DNA from 2 places in the Methylomonas rapida genome. Region 1 is predicted to be linked to the other one. Evidence: predicted binding sites of a transcription regulator. Region 1 holds the regulator's gene; the other holds the start of a gene.
The links. The regulator HrcA, encoded in region 1, represses chaperone genes, less so after heat shock. The targets are predictions, from matches to a motif close to TNTTAGCACTCNNNNNNNNNGAGTGCTAANA.
Positions count from the first base shown of each region.

Region 2: the regulator HrcA is predicted to act here: its motif matches at 1,971-2,001, upstream of groES (co-chaperone GroES).

Region 1 is NZ_CP113517.1:1,044,225-1,048,656, forward strand. It holds gene recN (DNA repair protein RecN) at 1-918, opposite strand, end outside; gene NM686_RS04930 (NAD(+) kinase) at 921-1,805, opposite strand; gene hrcA (heat-inducible transcriptional repressor HrcA) at 2,031-3,071, shown strand; gene grpE (nucleotide exchange factor GrpE) at 3,121-3,771, shown strand; gene dnaK (molecular chaperone DnaK) at 3,842-4,432, shown strand, end outside.
Region 2 is NZ_CP113517.1:3,802,821-3,807,252, forward strand. It holds gene groL (chaperonin GroEL) at 1-1,593, opposite strand, end outside; gene groES (co-chaperone GroES) at 1,640-1,927, opposite strand; gene NM686_RS17930 (HesA/MoeB/ThiF family protein) at 2,070-2,816, shown strand; gene NM686_RS21745 (hypothetical protein) at 2,878-3,204, opposite strand; gene NM686_RS17940 (cation-transporting P-type ATPase) at 3,262-4,432, shown strand, end outside.

The DNA.
Region 1 (4,432 bases):
GCCGATCTGATTTTCCAATCTCTCCAATTCGTTGGGGTCGGCTTCCTGATTTTCCAGGAAACGGCGTAGTTGCTGCGAGGCTTCGTTGACTTGAATTTCGGCGCTGCCCAGCAATTCGCTGACTTCATTCAGCTCGTTGGCGTATTGGCATAATTCGCCGATCGCATGCTGGCAATGCCCCAGCATTTGCGCCACGGATTGCTGGTCGTTGTCGTACAGCAAATCGAGCTGTTGCTGGCCGACGCTCAAAATCTTGCCGAGATTGGCCAGTTTGTTATGGGCGTCGGTCAGAGCTTGATAATCGAAATTGTCCAGGTCCAGTTGTTTGAGCTCTTCCAGTTGATAGCCCAGCAATTCCTCGCGTTCGCTCTGATCGCTGCCGGCTTTCAATAATTGCTGCAAGGTCTTTTGCGTTTGTTTCCAGTCTTGGTAACAGGCATTGAGCTCATGCAACAAGGTCTGATTACCGGCGAATTCATCCAGCAGTTGACGCTGTTCCTCCCGATCCAGCAGGGTCAGGTGCGCATGCTGACCGTGAATTTCCACCAGCTGCCGGCTCAAGCCCTGCAAGGTTTGCAGGTTGACCGGGCGATTGTTGATGTAAGCCTTGGAGCGACCGTCCTCGCTGATGGTGCGGCGGATCAGGCAGTTATTCTCGTCGTCCAGTTCCTGCTCTATCAGCCATTGCTTAACCAACGGCGCCTTGCCGAGGTCGAATTCCAGGTTCACCTCGGCGCGTTTGCTATTGGGGCGCACATAACCGGAATCGGCGCGATCGCCCAAAGCCAGGCCCAGGGCAGTCAGCAGAATCGATTTGCCGGCGCCAGTTTCGCCGGTCAGTACCGACATGCCGGGTTCCAATTCCAGATCGAGGGCGTCGACGACGGCCAGGTCGATGATGTTCAGATTTAACAGCATAGTCAGGCGGTGTAACCGCTACTCCAGTTGAGTTTGCTTCTGAGGATATGGAAAAAATCGTGATCTTCGGGGTGCAAAATTTTAATGGTTTTGTCGGCTTTCCTGATGACGATTTTATCGCCGGTCAGCACGTCCGGTATCTCCAAGTGGTCGCAGGTGACTAGCGCGTTGATCTGCTTGGTCTGGCTGAAGCTAATGGTGATTTCGACATTGTCGTCGATGACCAACGGACGATTCGACAAGGTATGAGGATTCAGTGGCACCAATACCAAGGCATTCAGGGCGGGATGTAGAATCGGACCGCCCGCGGACAGCGAATAGGCGGTGGAGCCGGTTGGGGTCGCCACGATCAAGCCATCCGAGCGCTGGGTGTTCAAATAAACGCCGTCGATGCGGGTATCGATTTCTATCATGCTGGGCGTAACCCAGCGATGCACGACCACTTCATTGACCGCCGTTTGCTGGTGTATCACCTGACCGTCACGGACGATCGATGCCAGCAACAGCGGCCGGCTCTCGGTTTTATAGTGGCCGTCCAGAATTTGCTCCAGGCGGCTGGTCAGTTGTTGCGGTGAAATATCGACCAAAAAACCCAATCTGCCCAGATTCACGCCGACCAGGGGAATATCGAAATCGGCGGCGGCGCGGGCCGCGGCCAGAAAGGTGCCGTCGCCGCCCACGGCAATCATCAGATCGCAATGCTCGGGCAGGCGATCGATGTGCAGGCCCTTCACCTTGGCATTGGCGATGAATTCGGCGCTCTGGCTGTCCGCGAGAACTTCATGGCCGCGAGCGTGCAAAAAATCGCACAGCTCGGACAGTGTCGATGCATTGCCGGGATCGCCAAATTTGCCGAGGATGCCAATGCGGTGAAAGGGTGTGAGCATGGTTGAAATAAGTTAGGGTAAATGCGTCGGATTATACAAACAATTCAGGCCTGGGCGAGTAGGGAATCTAAAGGTTTGCTGGTTCGCCATGGACTTCATGCCGTGTTGGCCATCAGCGTAATGACTGCAGTCGATTTTTCCCGTGTTGACAAGGATTTATCTAGCTGATAGCTTTTGCTAGCACTCTAGTGTTTAGAGTGCTAGCTGTTATTATCAGGTGTCGGTGTGATAAAAAATCAGGATTTGAACGAAAGATCGCTTTATCTTTTAAAGACATTGGTCGAGCGTTACATACAGGACGGCCAGCCGGTCGGTTCCAGGGTGTTATCCAAAGATCCTAAGCTGAAACTAAGTCCGGCAACCATACGCAACGTCATGGCTGATCTGGAAGACATGGGCTTGATTCACTCGCCGCACACCTCGGCCGGACGAGTGCCGACAGTCAGTGGCTATCGTTTGTTCGTGAACAGCCTGCTGACCGTCAAGCCGCTGGAGTCGCAAGAGCTGGATCAGCTTCAAACCAGTTTGCTGGCCGAAAACGATGAACCCGCCGATGTGCTGAACAAGGCTTCCAAATTGTTGTCCGACGTCACCAAGATGGCCGGCGTCGTCACGTTGCCGCGTCGGGAATTGGTGGCGTTGCGGCATATCGAATTCCTGCCGATGTCCAACACCCGCGTGTTGGTGATTTTTGTCACCGACGGTCAGGAAGTCCACAATAAAATCATTCATACCGACAAACTCTATGGCCCGGCCGAATTGCAGCAAGCCGCCAATTATCTGAATAGCGTCTATGCTGGCCGGAGTTTGTCCAAAATTCGCGAACTGATTCTAAGCGACATGGAGCATGATCGTAATCAGGTCAATCAGGGCATGATCGATGCGATGACCATGGCGCAACTGACGTTTGCCGAAAAACCCAAGGATGATTATGTGTTGAGTGGCGAAACCAATCTGATGGGTTTTTCCGAGCTATCGGACATGGAGCGTTTGAAACAGTTGTTTGAAGCTTTCAGCCAGAAGCGCGGCATGATCCATTTGCTGGATCAGTGTTTGCAGGCGGAAGGCGTGCAGATTTTCATCGGCGAGGAATCTGGCTACCGGGCCTTCGATCATTGCAGCCTGGTGACTTCGTCCTATTCGATCAACGACGAAGTGGTCGGCGTGTTGGGCGTGATCGGGCCGACTCGCATGGCTTACGAAAAAGTGATTCCCTTCGTCGATGTCACGGCAAAATTATTGGGCGCGGCCTTGAATAGCAAATAAACGCCCCTATCGTTATACGGACCTGAAAATTACAACTTTGGAGTGAAACATGAGTCATCAGCAATCAAGCCACGAGCAGCAATCGGATAGTGAGTTAATCGCTGAAGTGCTTGAGCAAACCAGCGAGGCCTTTGCCGAGCAAGCCTCGGAGGAAAAAGAAACTACGGCAGCGACCGAAGCCGTCACTATCGAGGCTTTGCAGCAACAGCTCGAAGAGGCCAAGCAACAGGCGGCCGCGAATCTGGACAAAGCCATCCGCACCCTGGCGGAAATGGAAAATCTGAAAAAGCGCGTGCAAAAAGACCTGGAAGATGAACGCAAGTACGGGCTGGCCAAATTCGCCAAAGAATTGCTGAGCGTGATGGATAGTCTGGATCTGGGGATTCAGGCCGCCACTGGCGACAGTCCGGAAGTGGTCAAGCTGCGTGAAGGCAGCGAGCTGACTAAAAAACAATTCGAAACGGTTTTCGCCAAATTCAACATCGAAACCATCGATCCCACCGGACAGCCCTTTAACCCCGAATTGCATCAGGCCATGGTCATGCAGCCGAGTTCGACCATCGAACCGAATCACGTGATCACCGTGTTCCAGAAAGGTTACATCTTGAACGGTCGCTTGTTGCGTCCGGCCATGGTCGTGGTGGCCAAAGCGGAAGACAAACCGGCCGCCGACGGCACAAAAATTGATGAGCAGGCTTGAAATTAAAACAATCAACCGCATATCGCTAACAACTTTTTAACTTATCCCTATTCAAGTCTGGAGAAATTCAATGGCTAAAATGATCGGAATCGACCTGGGTACCACCAACTCGTGCGTGGCGGTACTGGAAAACGGTACTGCCCGCGTGATCGAAAACAGCGAAGGCGCGCGCACCACGCCGTCCATCATCGCGTTCACCGGCGACAACGAAGTCTTGGTCGGCCAGTCCGCCAAGCGCCAAGCAGTGACCAATCCCGAAAATACCTTGTTCGCGATCAAGCGTTTGATCGGCCGCCGCTTCAAGGAGGATGCGGTACAAAAAGACATCAAAATGGTGCCTTACAAAATCATGGAAGCCAACAACGGCGACGCCTGGGTAGAATGCCACGGCAAGAAAATGGCGCCGCCCGAAGTATCTTCTCGCGTGTTGATGAAACTGAAAAAAGACGCCGAAGCGTTTTTGGGCGAAGAAGTCACCGAAGCGGTCATCACCGTACCGGCTTACTTCAACGACTCGCAGCGTCAAGCCACCAAAGACGCCGGTCGTATCGCGGGTCTGGACGTCAAACGCATCATCAACGAACCGACCGCGGCGGCCTTGGCGTTTGGCATGGATAAACCCAAAGGCGATACCACCATCGCGGTTTACGACCTGGGCGGC
Region 2 (4,432 bases), 1.8 Mb from region 1:
CGGCGCTTTGTTATCAGCCGGTGCATCGGCTACCATAACTTCGGTGGTGATCATCAGGCCAGCAACGGATGCTGCGTTTTGCAGCGCTGAACGGGTCACTTTCGCAGGATCCAGAATACCCATTTGGATCATGTCGCCGTACTCGCCAGTCGCCGCGTTGTAACCGAAGTTACCGCTACCTTTTCTGACTTCGTTCAATACCACGGACGCTTCGTCGCCGGCGTTGGTGACGATTTGGCGCAAAGGCTCTTCCATTGCACGACGCAGGATGTTGATACCGACGTCTTGGTCGTGGTTGATGCCTTTTAGGCCGTCCAGAGCAGACAGCGCACGAATCAATGCGGTACCACCACCAGCTACCACGCCTTCCTCGACCGCGGCGCGGGTGGAGTGCAGCGCATCTTCGACACGGGCTTTCTTCTCTTTCATTTCGACTTCGGTCGCGGCGCCCACTTTGATCACGGCAACACCGCCAGCCAATTTGGCCAGACGTTCTTGCAGTTTTTCACGATCGTAGTCGGAAGTCGCTTCCTCGGCTTGGGCGCGGATTTGCGCCACGCGGCCTTTGATTTGGCCTTCGTCGCCAGCACCGTCAATGATGGTGGTGTTTTCTTTGTTGATTTGCACGCGTTTCGCGGTACCCAACTGGCTGATGTCTGCTTTTTCCAGTGACAGGCCCACTTCTTCGGAAATCACGGTACCGCCGGTCAGGATTGCGATGTCTTCCAGCATGGCTTTACGACGATCGCCGAAACCAGGGGCTTTAACGGCAGCCACTTTGACGATGCCGCGCATGTTGTTGACCACCAGCGTCGCCAGCGCTTCACCTTCGACATCTTCAGCGATGATCAGCAAGGAACGGCCGGATTTGGCTACGCCTTCCAGAATCGGCAGCATTTCGCGGATGTTGGAGATTTTTTTGTCATACAACAACACGAAAGGATCGTCCAGTTCGACGCTCATGCTTTCTTGTTTGTTGATGAAATATGGAGATAAATAGCCGCGGTCGAATTGCATACCTTCTACCACGTCCAACTCGTTGTTCAGACCGGTGCCTTCTTCAACGGTAATAACGCCTTCTTTACCGACTTTTTCCATCGCTTCGGCGATGATCGCACCAACGGATTCGTCGGAGTTGGCGGAGATGGTGCCTACTTGCGCAATGGCTTTGCTGTCGCTGCAAGGCGTCGCCGCTTTTTCGATCGCAGCAACAGCCGCAGTTACCGCGCTGTCGATGCCGCGTTTCAGGTCCATCGGGTTCATGCCGGCCGCAACGGCTTTCAAGCCTTCGTTGACGATAGCTTGCGCCAGAACGGTCGCAGTGGTGGTGCCGTCACCAGCGACGTCGGAAGTCTTGGAGGCGACTTCTTTCACCATTTGCGCCCCCATGTTTTCGAATTTGTCTTTCAATTCGATTTCTTTCGCAACGGAAACACCGTCTTTGGTGATGGTTGGTGCGCCGAAGCTTTTATCCAGAACTGCGTTACGGCCTTTAGGACCCAAAGTGACTTTCACTGCGTTAGCCAAAATGTTTACACCCGCAACCATCAATGTGCGCGCGTCGCTACCAAATTTTACGTCTTTTGCTGCCATTTCTTGTTCCTTTAACGATTAAGTAATTGATAAACAGTCGTTGCGATTAGCCCAAAATGCCCATGATGTCGTCTTCACGCATGATGATATATTGCTCACCATCGACTTTGACTTCGGTGCCGGAATATTTACCGAACAACACTTTGTCACCGACTTTCACTGCCATGGGGCGGACTTGGCCGTTGTCCAACGCTTTGCCTTCACCGACTGCCAATACTTCGCCTTCGCTGGGTTTTTCCGCGGCAGAACCTGGCAGCACGATACCGCCAGCGGTTTTGGTTTCCTCTTCAACACGTTTTACGACGACACGGTCATGTAACGGACGAATTTTCATCAATGTCTCCTTAATGTAGATTAATGTTTAAGTTCAAATAAGTTATTAGCACTCTCTCGCAATGAGTGCTAATAATATCGGGGTTTTGCACTCTGTCAAGCTCTTTGGCATCATCTCCATTGACCTCATCACACCTTTCACCATGAACGACCAACAACTACTCCGATACAGCCGCCAAATCATGCTGCCGCAAGTCGATATTGCCGGTCAGCAAAAACTTCTCGATGCCAGGATATTGATCGTTGGCGCCGGCGGACTCGGCTCACCGGCCGCGATGTATCTGGCCGCGGCGGGTGTCGGTCAGATCACGATTTATGATGACGACCAAGTCGATTTAACCAATTTGCAACGCCAGATTGCTCACGACACCTCCGATATAGGGCTGGATAAAGTTATTTCAACCCTCAATACACTGAAAAAAATCAATCCGGACGTGCAAGTGCATGCGCGCAAGGCGCGCTTGCAGGATGAGTTATTGTTTGAAGAAGTGGCCACCGCCGATGTAGTGTTGGATTGCAGCGACAATTTCGCTACGCGCTTCGCAATCAATCGCGCCTGTGTTCAGCGCGAAACGGCCCTGGTTTCCGGTGCGGCGATTCGCTTTGAAGGCCAAATCAGCGTCTTCACGCCCGGCATCAACGACAGCCCTTGTTATAACTGTCTGTATCAAAGCGACGGCGAGGAATTACAAAACTGCGCCCGCAATGGTGTGATTGCGCCAATCACGGGTATCATAGGTAGCATTCAGGCCCTGGAGGCGATGAAACTGATCATGGCTATCGGGGAAAATCTGACCGGCCGCTTGCTATTACTGGACGGCCTGACAATGGAATGGCAAACCTTGCGCCTGAAAAAAAATCCGGCCTGCCCTACCTGCGGCAATCGATAAAGCAGTGGATACTAAAAAGCCGGGAAATTCCCGGCTTTTCGGTTTTGGCGATCGGCAGCGATTATTTTTTGCCGATCAATCCCTTAGCCATGTTGATCACTTTGCCGGCCACGTTCAAAACAGCCGACTCACTATCGCCATGCGGCTCGATGTCGCCAAACGGTTCGCCATTTTTCATGGTGTACATATAAATAAAGTAGCCCAACGGCGCGAACGCAAAACAGGCAATCACCAGCATCCAAATCCAAAGTTCAATTACACCACCCATAGCCCCCTCCAATTTGTTGTTTTTGTTTTTTAAAATAAGGTTTTGACCTTGAGATTGACTATAACCCCATCCGCATTGGGGAGACAAGTGTAAATTTTTTGTTTCAAATTCATGATACATACGTATAACCTTGCAAGCCATGAGCGCTAGGTTGTCTTACCCATAACGGAGTCCACGATGAAACCGCAGAAAACCGACTGGCACAGTCTGTCCGCAGAAGAACTGCTAAAAACGTTGCAGGTCGAAGCTCAACAAGGCTTGAGCGAAACGGAAGTTCAAAAACGCCTTGAAACTTACGGCCAAAACAAACTGACACCGCGCAAAGGCAAAAACCCTTTGCTGCTGTTTCTGCTGCAATTCCATCAACCCCTGGTTTACATCCTGATCATTTCCGCAACGATTACCGCTTTTTTGCAAGAATGGGTCGATAGCAGCGTCATATTCGGTGTCGTCATTGTCAACGCAATCATTGGCTTCATTCAGGAAGCCAATGCCCTGCGGGCCATCAATGCTTTGGCGCAGGGGCTCAACATCTCTAGCACGGTATTGCGTGCTGGCCAGCGGCGCCAGATATCGGCCAGCGAATTGACCCCAGGCGATATCGTGTTTTTACAGTCCGGTGACAAGGTTCCTGCCGACTTACGCTTACTGCAAATCCGGGAATTGCAAATCGACGAATCGGCGCTGACTGGCGAGTCGGTGCCTGTGGAGAAGCAAATCGGCCTACTCGACACCGCCACGGTGTTGGCTGACCGTAATAACATGGCTTATTCATCCACCTTGGTCACGTATGGCAGCGGACTCGGTGTCGTCGTGGAAACCGGCGATCGCACCGAAATCGGCCTGATCAATCGCATGATCGCCAGCGCTACGGATCTGGAAACGCCATTGACCCAAAAAATCAGCCAATTCAGTCAATTGTTGCTGTGGGTCATCGTCGATTGCGCCGTAATCACCTTTGCCGTCGGCGTCTGGCGCGGCCAATCGATGCTGGACATGTTCATGGCCTCGGTCGCCTTGGCGGTGGGCGCGATACCCGAAGGCTTGCCGGCCGCGATCACCATTACGCTGGCCATCGGCGTCTCTCGCATGGCCAAACGCCATGCCATCATCCGTAAACTGCCCGCGGTAGAAACACTGGGCAGCACCACGGTAATCTGTTCCGACAAAACCGGCACACTGACCCAAAATCAGATGACGGTACAGGCGATTTACACTGGCAGCGAGTATTACGAGGTAACCGGTAGTGGCTATACGCCCGAAGGTGGCTTCAAGCAAAACGGCAAAGAAATCGATCCAAACAAGCACCCCACATTGCTGGAATGCCTCAAAGCGGGTCTATTGTGTA